4 regions of the Rhodopseudomonas sp. BR0G17 genome follow, and region 1 is predicted to be linked to each of the others. Evidence: riboswitches for the same ligand, from Rfam matches in the RefSeq annotation. Region 1 holds a riboswitch; each other region holds the start of a gene.
What was found. Region 1 has a riboswitch for cobalamin ahead of DY467_RS19245 (TonB-dependent receptor plug domain-containing protein). Riboswitches for the same ligand answer to the same signal wherever they lie in the genome.
Positions count from the first base shown of each region.

Region 1 (2,943 bases):
AGCTGACGCCGAACGTGCTGGTGAAATTGCCGAGCGGCGACCACACCGCTTCGCCGCGGGTCATGAAATCGCGGCTTGCGGTCGTGCTCTGCAGCGTCTCAGGGAACGAGTTCGGATAGCGCGAAAAGTCGTCGCCGGTGAAGCCCTTGTGGGCGTCCGTGTAGCGCGCGACGTAGTTGAAGGCGAGTTCGTCGCTGGCACGGACACCGAGCCGGGTCGAATAGGTCAGGTTGTCGTAGTTGTCGTTGTTGCGCTGCTGGCCCGGCGCCAGCAGATCGAGCGGCGTCACCGGCAGGCTGGTCGTGCGGTAATGCGCGACGTTGAAGGCGTAGTCGAAATTGTCCTGCGAGCCTGCGGCGCGCGCGGTCTGGTTGAAGGTGCCGAACGAGCCGCCTTCGATCGAGCCGGTCAGCTTGGCCGGGCCGCTTCCGCGCTTGGTGACGACGGAGATCACGCCGCCGATCGCGTCCGAGCCGTACAGGCCGCTCTGCGGGCCGCGCAGCACTTCGATCCGTTCGATGTCGGAGGTCAGCAGATTGGCGAAATCATAAGCGCCGTTCGGCTTGCTCGGATCGCCGGCATCGATGCCGTCGATCAGCACCTTGACGTGGTTGGAGTTGGTGCCGCGCATGAAGATCGAGGTCGAGCCTCCGGGGCCGCCGGTGCGCACCACATTGAGGCCGGGGACCATGCTGAGCGCGTCGGCGGCGGTGCGCTGCTGATAGCGGGCGAGATCGTCCGCGGTGATCACGGTCACCGAGCTCGCCACCTGCTCGCGCGGCGTTTCGGTGGCGGTGGCGCTGACCACGATCTCGGGCAGCACGTCCTGCGCGGCGGCAGGCGTGGTGAGCGAGAGCGCGGGCACCAGAATGGTGGAGGCAAGAAGCGCGCGTGAAAGTGCGGAGCAAGGCCGCGGCGCGGCGGGTCGGGATTGCATAAGGTTCAACCTCGGCTGACGTCTGTGGCACGTCACAGCGAACGAGGTCTCACCGAGCTTTGCGAAAGCGGTGAAGACAATGCCTGCAATTCCCGGCCGGCAACTTCGCGTGTGACCACGAATGACGGCAGGTCTCCTGGCTCGCAGTTGATCTTCCGTCGCCTTCCCAGGACCGAGGTTCCCAGTGGCATCCGACGAAAGACGATCCGCTTACAGTTGCGGGAACAGCTACGGCCTAGAACGCGAAAGTGTCTGCGTCCGCACCGTATTCCCTTTTCATCCCTCTCGGGAACCGTCAGCGCCATTAGAAGTCGCGGAATTGGCGAGTCAATTCGCCCATGGCGGCGAACAGGTGCAATCGTGGTCGGATTGTGACGAGCTGTGACTTGCGTGTAACAGCCGGGTCTGTACACCTCGCACGATAGTGGATGTGGCAGGTGGTGATGGCGGAGTTCGTGGTGGAGTTCGGCAAGGACGGGCGGCGGGTCGAACCCGACGGCCGGCTCGACGCCGCCGCGTTTCATCGCAACGATGCGCCGATCCGCGCCGTGCTGGCCCGGCTGCTCGCCGGGCGGCAGGGCGACGTGCTCGAAGCCGGCAGTGGCACCGGCCAGCACATCGCAGCGCTGGCGCGCGAGCATCTGGATATCGTGTGGTGGCCGAGCGACGTCAACGACCAGCACCTCAAGAGCATTGCCGCCTGGCGCGCCCACGCGGCGCTGCCCAATCTAAGGCCGCCGCAACGGATCGACCTGGCCGATCCCGCCTGGTCGGTGGCGCCGGCCGACGGGGCGGAGCCCGGGCCATTGCTGGCGATGTTCTGTGCCAACGTCGTCCACATCGCGCCGTGGCGCGTCGCCGAAGGGCTGCTGGCCGGCGCCGGACGTCTGCTACGCCAGGACGGCATGCTGGTGCTGTATGGACCGTTCAAGCAGGACGGCAAGCACACCGCGCTCAGCAATGCGGTGTTCGACACCAGCCTGCGCGACGCCAATCCGGAATGGGGTGTCCGCGATGTTGCGGATCTGGAAAAGCTCGCGGCCGGCGCCGGTCTGGCGCTGAGCGAGATCGTCGAGATGCCGGCCAACAACCTGATCCTGGTGTTTGTACGGGCAAAACCGGCGGAGGCCCATGCGGCCGCCGGTGGCCCGGCGGGTTGATCACGCCCGGCCCGGCCCTATGATGCGCGCGCAATCGCCGGCCGTCGTCGGCCGGTGCGAGGAGAATCCCTGCCGATGGTCGATGCGACGGCCAACGACATCGTCGAAGACGATGCCCGTGCCCGTTCCAACGTGGTGCGGCTGGTCGCGGCGCAGGCGCTGACCGGCGCCAACGCCGCGGTGATCTTCGCGACCGGCTCGATCATCGGCGCGCAGCTCGCGCCGGAGATGTCGCTCGCGACCGTTCCGCTGTCGATGTACGTGCTGGGCCTTGCCGCCGGCACGCTGCCGACCGGTTGGATCGCGCGGGTTTACGGTCGCCGCGTCTCGTTCATGATCGGCACCGGCTGCGGCGCACTCACCGGCGTGCTCGGCGCTGTCGCAATTCTCTACGGTTCATTCTTGCTGTTCTGCATCGCGACGTTCATCGGCGGGCTGTATGCCGCCGTGTCGCAGTCCTATCGGTTCGCCGCCGCTGACGGCGCCAGCGCGGCCTATCGCCCGAAGGCGGTGTCGTGGGTGATGGCCGGCGGCGTGTTCGCCGGCGTGCTCGGTCCGCAGCTCGTGCAGTGGACCATGGATGTCTGGCAGCCTTTTCTGTTCGCATTCTCCTATGTGGTTCAGGCGGCGATCGCGCTGATCGCGATGGCGGTGCTGTGGGGCGTCGATGCACCCAAGCCGAAGCCGGCCGAGCAGGCCGGTGGCCGGCCGCTGCTGGAGATCGTGCGGCAGCCGCGCTTCATCGCCGCGGCGCTGTGCGGCGCCATTGCCTATCCGATGATGAATCTGGTGATGACCTCGGCACCGCTGGCGATGCAGATGTGCGGCCTGAGTGTCGGCGATTCC
Region 1 is NZ_QUML01000028.1:33,729-36,671, reverse strand. It holds gene DY467_RS19245 (TonB-dependent receptor plug domain-containing protein) at 1-865, opposite strand, end outside; cobalamin riboswitch at 1,047-1,249, opposite strand; gene DY467_RS19240 (DUF938 domain-containing protein) at 1,381-2,097, shown strand; gene DY467_RS19235 (MFS transporter) at 2,173-2,943, shown strand, end outside.

Region 2 (2,943 bases), on a different contig from region 1:
GATCTTGCTGATGCGGCCCTGCTCGACCAGCTTGCCGTCGCGCGACAGCACCTTGACGGCCTGGTTCGGCTTCACCGTACCCGAGGCGATGCGGCCGGTGATGATGCGGCCGAGATAGGGATTGGCTTCGAGGATGGTGCCGAGCAGGCGGAACGGACCTTCTTCCACCACCGGCGGATGAACGTGCTTGAGCACCAGCTCGAACAGCGGCTTCATGCCTTCGCTCGGATCGCCGTCCGGCTTGTCCGACATCCAGCCGTTCTTGCCGGAGCCGTACAGGATCGGGAAGTCGAGCTGCTCGTCGGTGGCGTCGAGCGCGGCGAACAGGTCGAACACCTCGTTGACCACTTCGGTGACGCGGGCGTCGGAGCGGTCGACCTTGTTGATCGCGACGATCGGCTTGAGGCCGAGCTTCAGCGCCTTGCCGACCACGAACTTGGTCTGCGGCATCGGGCCCTCGGCAGCGTCGACCAGCACGATCACGCCGTCGACCATCGACAGGATACGCTCGACTTCGCCGCCGAAGTCGGCGTGGCCGGGCGTGTCGACGATGTTGATGTGGGTGTCGCCCCAGACCACCGAAGTACACTTCGCCAGAATGGTGATGCCACGCTCGCGTTCGAGATCGTTGGAGTCCATCGCCCGTTCGACCTGGCGCTGGTTGTCGCGATAGGTGCCGGACTGCTGCAGCAGTTTGTCGACAAGAGTAGTCTTGCCGTGGTCGACGTGGGCGATAATGGCGATGTTACGGAGGGTCATGGCTCTTCTGTCGGTCCTGCGGGCGTTGCCTGATCAGCGAGATCATAGGCACACCGCGGGATGCGCCGAAGGGCGCGCCGAAGCCAGCCTATGTCTGAAACGCGCCGGGCAATCGCAATCTGAAATCGCAAAAAACAGGCCCGGCCGAATAGGACCGGGCACCAGCACGCGTTGCGACGCAATATACGCAGAAATCGCGAAATAACAATGACGGTTGCGGATGGACAGACCAGCTTCGGCGCGGTGGCCGCCGGAGCGTGCCCCGGAGCGCCTCCGGCTTTGTTCCTCAGACTGCTTGACCTAATGATGTAATGTTATAACATTACGTACATCGTCACTGCGATTGGTAATTTCATAGTGCAGCCGTTGTCCCTTGGACTGATTGGATTTTTCCCGCTCGGTTCGTTGACACCGCTGCCGTATGTCCAATACCGTGACCAGCGACGGTTCCCGAAAGGGATCAATAGGGAACGCGGTGCGGGTCTTCGGACTCTATTCCGCGGCTGCCCCCGCAACTGTAAGCGGCGAGCCATTCGCCACACGCCACTGGGCTTTCGTCCTGGGAAGGCGGTGAACGGCAACGACCCGCGAGCCAGGAGACCTGCCGTCAGTCGTGGTCACACGCGAGCACATCGGGCGGGGTGTCCTGGTGCGAGTCGAACCGTAGCCCACAAGAAGGCTGCGGCAGACCTGTTTCGCGGTGACGTGCCACGTTAGCCGCGAGCCAAGAAAATGACTCCCGCCGTTCTGCCTCTCGGGCGCAATCGTCGCCTGCTGTCCTCTGTCGCCCTCGTCCCTCTGCTCTGGCCGGTCGACGGCCTGGCGCAAACCGCCTCGGCCAATCCGCGCGGTCTCGACCCGATCGTGGTCGAGGGCCAGACCGCACGTGCCGCCAAGCCGCGCGCGACGGCAAATGCCGGATCGTCGCGCCAGCGCCGTGCCGCCGCGCGTCCTGTCGCGACGCCCGCGCCCGCGCCCACTCAGCCGACGACCACCACGTCGACCGCCCCTACTTTCAACCTCGGCACCCCCTCCTCGACCGGCAGTCGGCTCGGCCTGACGCCGCTGCAAACACCGGCCAGCGTGGAAGTGATTCGCGCCGAGACCATCGCCGAGCGCGGCCAGCACAACGTCATCGACGCGGTGACGCAGAACGCCACCGGGTTCACTGCGAGCCCGCGTCCGGGAAATGGCGGCCTCGCCTTCACCACGCGCGGCTTCACCGGCAACGGCACGGTGATGTCGCTCTACGACGGCACCCGGCTGTATGTCGGCTCCGGCACCATGACGTTCCCGTTCGACACCTGGACGGCGCAGACCATCGAAGTGCTGCGCGGCCCGGCCTCGGTGATGTATGGCGAAGGCGCGATCGGCGGCGCCATCAACGTGATCTCCAAGAAGCCGCTCGACGTGCAACGCAACGAAGCCGAGATCTCGCTCGACACCAACCTGACCCGGCGCCTCGCGGTCGACTCCGGCGGCCCGATCAATCCCAATGTCAGCTATCGGCTGGCGGCGATCGGCAACATGTCGGACGGCTGGGTCGACCGTGACAAGACATCGAACGTCGCGGTGTCCGGTTCGGTCCGGGTACAGGCCGCCGACAATCTCGCCTTTACGCTGAGCGAAGACTACGCCGACCGCAGCCCGTCGCGCTATTTCGGCACGCCTCTGGTGAACGGCCGGCTCGACGAGTCGCTGCGCTTCCAAAACTACAATGTCGGCGATGCCTCGATCCGCTATCGCGACAACTGGACCCAGCTCAAGACCGAGTGGGACGTTGCCGAAGGCGTCTCGGTGAAGAACGTCACCTACTATCTCAGCACGCACCGGCACTGGAAGGACGTCGAGAGCTACGCGTTCAGCCCGACCACCGGAAATATCAACCGCAGCTCCTATATCGAGATTTTTCACGACCAGGAGCAGATCGGCAACCGCTTCGACACCACCTTCAAGGGCCATGTCTTCGGCCTCGCCAACGAATTCGTCGCCGGTTTCGACGTCAACCGCATCGCCTTCACCCACACCAACAACTCGCCTTACGCCGGCACATCCTCGGTGCCCACGTACAATTTCGATCCAGGCACTTTCCTGCCGGTGAGCCCGACACGGCCGAGCTTCCATACGCTGACGACACAGTATGGCGTGTTCGCCGAGAACCGGCTCAGCCTGACCGACCAGCTT
Region 2 is NZ_QUML01000018.1:15,343-18,285, reverse strand. It holds gene typA (translational GTPase TypA) at 1-759, opposite strand, end outside; cobalamin riboswitch at 1,187-1,382, shown strand; gene DY467_RS15045 (TonB-dependent receptor) at 1,492-2,943, shown strand, end outside.
Region 2: it holds a riboswitch for cobalamin, as region 1 does, so the genes downstream of both, DY467_RS15045 (TonB-dependent receptor) here and DY467_RS19245 (TonB-dependent receptor plug domain-containing protein) in region 1, are expected to answer to the same signal.

Region 3 (2,943 bases), on a different contig from region 1:
GGCGCCGACCAACGGAAAGTACTTCGATGCGCTCAGCAACCAGTCGTCGTCGAACAGCGCGGTGCGCGGCGTCGGCACCAGCGTCATGAACTGCACGGCGTTGAGCAGGGATTGGATCTGCCGGCTCACGCGCGCGATCCGAACCGGCCCGCCAGCACGTCCGACAGCGCGGCGAGATCGTTGAGGATGCCGGCAGCGGCGCGCAGCAGCGGAACGGTCATCAGCGCACCGGTGCCCTCACCGAGCCGCAAGCCGAGATCAAGATAGGGCGTCGCCTGCATCGTTTCGAGCAGCACACGGTGGCCGCGCTCGGCCGAGCGATGAGAGAACACGCAGTAATCGCGCGCCGCGGGCTGCAGCCGCACCGCCAGCAGCGCAGCGGCGCTGGCAATGAAGCCATCGATCACCACCGGCCGCCGCGAAGCCGCAGCGCCCAGCACCGCGCCGGCCATCATCGCGATATCGAATCCGCCGAACTCAGCGAGCACGTCGAGCGGCGCCGTCGGCTGCGCCCGCGCCGCCGCCTGCTCGACGATGGCGCGTTTGTGTGCGACGCCGGCATCATCCATCCCGGCGCCGCGGCCGACGCAATCGATGATTGCAGCCCCAGTCAGCGCGTGGGTGATCAGCGCAGCAGACGTCGTGTTGCCTATTCCCATCTCGCCGATCGCAACGATGTCGAGACCGCCCACAATATCCTCACGCACCAGATCGGCCGCCGCCGTGATCGCACGCGCCGCCTCCTGGTGAGTCATCGCTGGTTCGTGGCGTGCATTGCGGGTGCCGCGCCGGATCTTGCGATCGATCAGCTTGGGATGTGGCGGCATGTCGGCATCGATGCCACCGTCGACGATCCGCACCTCGGTCGCTGCCGCTTTCGCCAGAACGTTCACGCCGGCGCAATCTGCCAGATACGCCTCGACCATCGAGCGTGTCACGCTCGCCGGATACGGCGACACCCGATCGGCGGCGAGGCCGTGATCGCCGGCAAAGATGAACACCGTCGCACGCTCAGCCCGCGGCGGCGCCGGATGCCAGATCAGCCCGAGCTGCACGGCGAGTTCTTCGAGCCGGCCGAGCGAGCCCGGCGGCTTCGCCTTGCCGTCGAGCCGAGCCCGCAGCTCGGACTCATGGGCGGGATCGACCGGCGAAACGGAAAGGATACGTGGATCAAGCAGGGGCGCGTGCATTCGGGAGGCTCGGCAAAAGGAATGCTGCCGCCACGACAGCGGGCAGTGAAGACAGTCGAACGACCATCGTGGCGGCGACAGCAAAGCTGTGCGCGCTGGTTCGTTCGGGCGACGACGGGATTTCTCCGCGGAAAGCAGAGGCGCGCGTCAGGTCGGCGGTCGGTGCAGCATGTCTGTGTCCTTCTTCGACCCACCGTCGAATGGCATGGTTTTCGGACTTCGGCCGGTCTCCTGGCTCGCGGACATTGTCCCGGTCGCCTTCCCGAGCGGCTTGAGGATGCCGTTCTCAGTGGCGGTGTGACCGGAAGCGGTCCGCTTACAGTTGCGGGGGCAGCCGCGGACTTGGCGATTGCTCGCCGCACCGCATTCCCGTTTCACCCTTCGAACGAAGGGCACCGAAGCGAGCGGCACCACAGCACGGCGACGCCACGGGCGCAAGATTGACAACAACCCGGAGCCGCCCTCTAAGACGAAGGTCCACCAAGCCGCGCTTTTCTTGGCCGCTCTCGAGCGGCCCTGGCGCATCATCTCGACCGGATTGACCGCATCTTGCTGTGGGATGTGACGGTGATAGGCGGCGGAATCGCCGGTCTTTGCGCTGCGATTGCCGCGCGCCGCAGCGGCGCTTCGGTCCGCCTGCTCGAAGCGGCACCGCGGCCCCTACGCGGCGGCAACGCGCGCCACGGCCGCAATTTCCGGCTGACGCACGAGACGCCACTGGCCTATGTCCCTGATCGCTACACAGCGCATGAACTGCGCGCCGAGCTACGCAGCGTCACGGGCGACGGCACCGACCAAGTGCTGACGGAGCTGCTGATCGAACGCGCGCGCAGCATCGCCGGTTGGCTGATCGACCACGGCGTGCACCTGCAGTCGCCCGGCACCGGGGTGATGCCGTACTCCCGCCGCACCGCGTTTCCGCTCGGCGGCGGCAAAGCGATGATCAACGCGCTGTACACTGCGGCTAAGCGGCTCGGCATCGTCATCAGTTACGACAGCGAAGTCAGGTCGCTTCTGCGCAACGACGACGATGGCTGGACGATCAGTGTGCGAAGCGCAGCGACCGATCGCGCAATCAGCACGCGCAGCGTCGTCGTCTGTGCCGGTGGCCCGGGGGCCGACCCCGCCTGGTTGCGCGAAAATTTCGGCAGCGCCGCCGACGGCTGGATGGTCCGCGGCACGCCATATTCGGACGGTCGCTTGCTCGATCTGCTGATCGCAGCCGGGGGCTGTGCAATCGGCGATCCGACCACCTGTCATGCGGTCCCGGTCGATGCGCGCGGACCGCAATTCGACGGCGGCATCGTCACACGGATCACATCGATTCCGCTCGGCCTCGTCGTCGATCGATCCGGTGCTCGCATCGACGTCGCAGGGGCCGGATCGCAGCCGACCCACTATGCCAAATGGGGACCAAGGATCGCCGCCTGCCCCGGTCAAATTGCTTTCCTGGTGCTCGATGCAGCGGGTCTGGCCCGCGCTGCGCCATCCGCGCTAGCGCCGGTCACTGCGCCGAACCTCGGGGAACTAGCTGCCGCGCTGCAGATCGATCCCACCGCTCTGTTGCAAAGCATTGAGGACTTCAATGCCGCCCCGGCCAACGCCGCGCGCACCATCGCGGAGCCACCATTTGCCGCCTATCCAATGCGGCCGGGGCTGACCTTCGTGCACTACGGCATCAAGGTGGATGCAACGATGCGGGTGGTCCAGACCGACGGGCGCCGTCACGACGATCTGTTCGCGGCCGGCATGA
Region 3 is NZ_QUML01000012.1:139,595-142,537, forward strand. It holds gene DY467_RS12045 (adenosylcobinamide-GDP ribazoletransferase) at 1-129, opposite strand, end outside; gene cobT (nicotinate-nucleotide--dimethylbenzimidazole phosphoribosyltransferase) at 126-1,190, opposite strand; cobalamin riboswitch at 1,395-1,605, opposite strand; gene tcuA (FAD-dependent tricarballylate dehydrogenase TcuA) at 1,752-2,943, shown strand, end outside.
Region 3: it holds a riboswitch for cobalamin, as region 1 does, so the genes downstream of both, cobT (nicotinate-nucleotide--dimethylbenzimidazole phosphoribosyltransferase) here and DY467_RS19245 (TonB-dependent receptor plug domain-containing protein) in region 1, are expected to answer to the same signal.

Region 4 (2,943 bases), on a different contig from region 1:
TGGCGGAAGCTGCGGTCTTCCAGCGAGCCGAGCAGCCAGAATGCGATTTCCAGGCTGGCGAATGGATTGGCCGACAGGTTCATTACCAGCGCGGTGGCGGCGCCGGCGAGCGCGGAGATCGCCAGCCCAGCGAGGATCAGCAGCAACAGGCTGGCGTTGCGCCCGGCGATTGCCAGCAGCACGAACACCGACACGAACGCCATCGTAATCGCCGCCACCGGCAGTGCGAAGGAGCGGACGTCGGCGAGCCCGAGCGAGATGATCAGCACCGCGCCGAACGCGGCCGATTGCGGTGCGCCGAACAGCGACGGCGACGCCAGCGGGTTACGGAGCAGGCCCTGCAGCGCCGCGCCGGACAGGCCCAGAATGCCGCCGATCGCCAGCGCCAGGATGGTGCGCGGCAGCCGGATCTCCTGCACGATGATCTGCTGCACCTCGCCGCCGAGCCCGACCAGGGCCTGTACCACGGTCAGCGGCGACAGCTTGACCGGTCCCACCGCGAGCGATCCGATCGCCAGCAGGGCCACGAGCACCGCGAGCGCCGCGGTGACCACCGCCGCGCGCGAATTCGGTCCGGAACGTCGGGTCATACCGCGCTCATTTCTGCACGGCCGGGGCGGCCTGGTCGAGCCGGTGATAGCCGTTGAGGCGATAGATGATGGTGGACACGATCCAGCTCGCCACGAACAGCGCCACTATGCCGTAGCCGAGCGCGCCGAAATTGGAGTTGAGCTCTTCGATCCACTCCCAGAACGCGCCTTCGAGATGAAAGCGCCCGGCGAGCAGCCCGAGCGTCTCGATGCCGCCGATCAGCAGCGCCACCAGCACCGACACGGTGGTGATGGTCATGTTGTAGTACAGCTTGCGGATCGGGTTGCGATACGCCCAGCCATAGGCGCCGAGCATCAGCACGCCGTCGAGGGTGTCGACCAGGGTCATGCCGGCGGCGAACAGCGCCGGGAACACCAGGATCGACCAGTGTGAAATGTTGCCGGAAGCGTTGGCGGCCAATCCGAACAGGCTGATCTCGCTGGCGGTCTCGAAGCCGAGCGCGAACAACAGCCCGATCGGAAACAGCTGCCAGCTCTTGGAGACGAAGCGGAACAGCGGCCGGAACAGCCGCGCCAGCCAGCCGCGCTGCTGCAGCAGTTCGTTGATGTCGTCGTCGTGCACGATCTCGCCGGCCTTGGCCTTCTTGAACGCGCGATACACGCCGCTCAGCACCGACAGATTGGCGATGGCGATCGCGAACAGAAACAGCGCCGACGCCGAGGTGCCGATCACCCCGCCGATTTCGCGATAGCCCGAGAACCGCTCGGTCAGCGAATTGGCCGCGATCGCGATTGCCAGCGACGCCACCAGCACCACGGTGGAATGGCCGAGCGCGAAGAACAGCCCGACCGCGACCGGCCGCTTGCCCTCCTGCATCAGCTTGCGGGTGACGTTGTCGATCGCCGCGATATGGTCGGCATCGAGCGCGTGGCGGAGACCGAGGCTATAGGCCAGCACCGCGGTGCCGATCAGCACCGGCTCGCCCGCGAAGGCGGTCAGCGCCCAGGCCCAGGCGGCGAGATTGGCGAGCACCAGCCCGCCGAGCACGGCGATCAGGCGGAGGCGGAATCCATCGGAAGAAGCGGGCAGAACGAGATCGGTCATGGCGGTCTCCGGCCGGTGAGCAGCATCCTGTCACCTGTGCGGCGGACCGCTCCAGCCGCGCGCGCCGCACGGTGGAAGATGACGTGCTCAGGCCGGTCTCCTGGCTCACGGGTCGTCGCGATCCTTCGCCTTCCCGGGCAAGTGCCGCCCAGTGGCTGATTGAAGGATCGCTCGCCGCTCACAGTTGCGGGCGCAGCGCCGGATTTGGGTTTGCGGCCATAAGCTTGGCCCGCACCGGCTTCCCTGTGCCGGACGATTCCCGGCACACCTGAACGGGCGCGATCAAATGGAAGCGGGCCTGCTTTGTCAATCGCCGCCTTGGTCGGGCGGCCGACGGTTCAGGCGGGCGTGCTGAGCTTCAGCCCGATCATGCCGGCCACGATCATCGACAGGCACAGCACCCGCACGCCGCTGGCCGGCTCACCGTAGAGCGTCATCCCGACCACGATGCTGCCGGCGGCGCCGATTCCGGTCCAGACTGCATAGGCGGTGCCGAACGGCAGCGATTTCAGCGCGATGCTCATCAGGCCGAAGCTGGCCAGGATCGCGGCCAAGGTCACGACCGCGGGCCAGAACCGGGTGAAGCCCTCAGAATGCTTCAGGCCCAGCGCCCAGACGATCTCCATCAGGCCCGCGGCAAACAGCGCGAGCCAACCGGTCATGGCTTGTTGCGCGGCGGCAGCGTCAGCACGGCGCGCTGCGCATAGCCGCGATATGGCCGCTCGAACCGCAGCCCGGCGCCGGTACGGGCCGCGACCTGCATCAGCACGGCTTCCAGGCTGTCGCGCGGGGTGACGTCGAACAGCGTCAGCCAGCGCCGCAGCAGGTTGCGCGCCACCGAAGGCAGGCCGCGCTGGTCGCCGAAATCGACGATGTGCAGCTTGCCGCCGGGCTTCAGATTGGCGACGGCGCGATCGATCACCGCGGTCCAGTCCGGGATCATCGACAGGCTGTAGGAGATCATGACGTGGTCGAAGCTGACCGCCTGGCCGAACACCGCCTGCGCGGTGAAGGCGGTGGCGTCGCCGTGCGCGACCTTGACCCGCGACATCAGCCCGGCGCCTTCGATCGAACTGATCGCCGAGGTCAGCATCTCGGTCGACACGTCGAGGCCGTAAAATTTCGCCTCGCGGTACCGCGTCGCCGCCTGGATCAGGTTGCGGCCGGTGCCGCAGCCCACTTCCAGCACGGTTTCGCCCGCCTTCGGCTGCAGCTCGGTAATCAGTTGATCGCGGCCGAGAAGATAGTACCGGCGGGTCAGGTCGTAGATGTGCCGTTGATAGCGGT
Region 4 is NZ_QUML01000002.1:195,379-198,321, reverse strand. It holds gene DY467_RS02975 (FecCD family ABC transporter permease) at 1-590, opposite strand, end outside; gene DY467_RS02970 (HoxN/HupN/NixA family nickel/cobalt transporter) at 598-1,656, opposite strand; cobalamin riboswitch at 1,730-1,943, opposite strand; gene DY467_RS02965 (DMT family transporter) at 1,995-2,318, opposite strand; gene DY467_RS02960 (class I SAM-dependent methyltransferase) at 2,315-2,943, opposite strand, start outside.
Region 4: it holds a riboswitch for cobalamin, as region 1 does, so the genes downstream of both, DY467_RS02970 (HoxN/HupN/NixA family nickel/cobalt transporter) here and DY467_RS19245 (TonB-dependent receptor plug domain-containing protein) in region 1, are expected to answer to the same signal.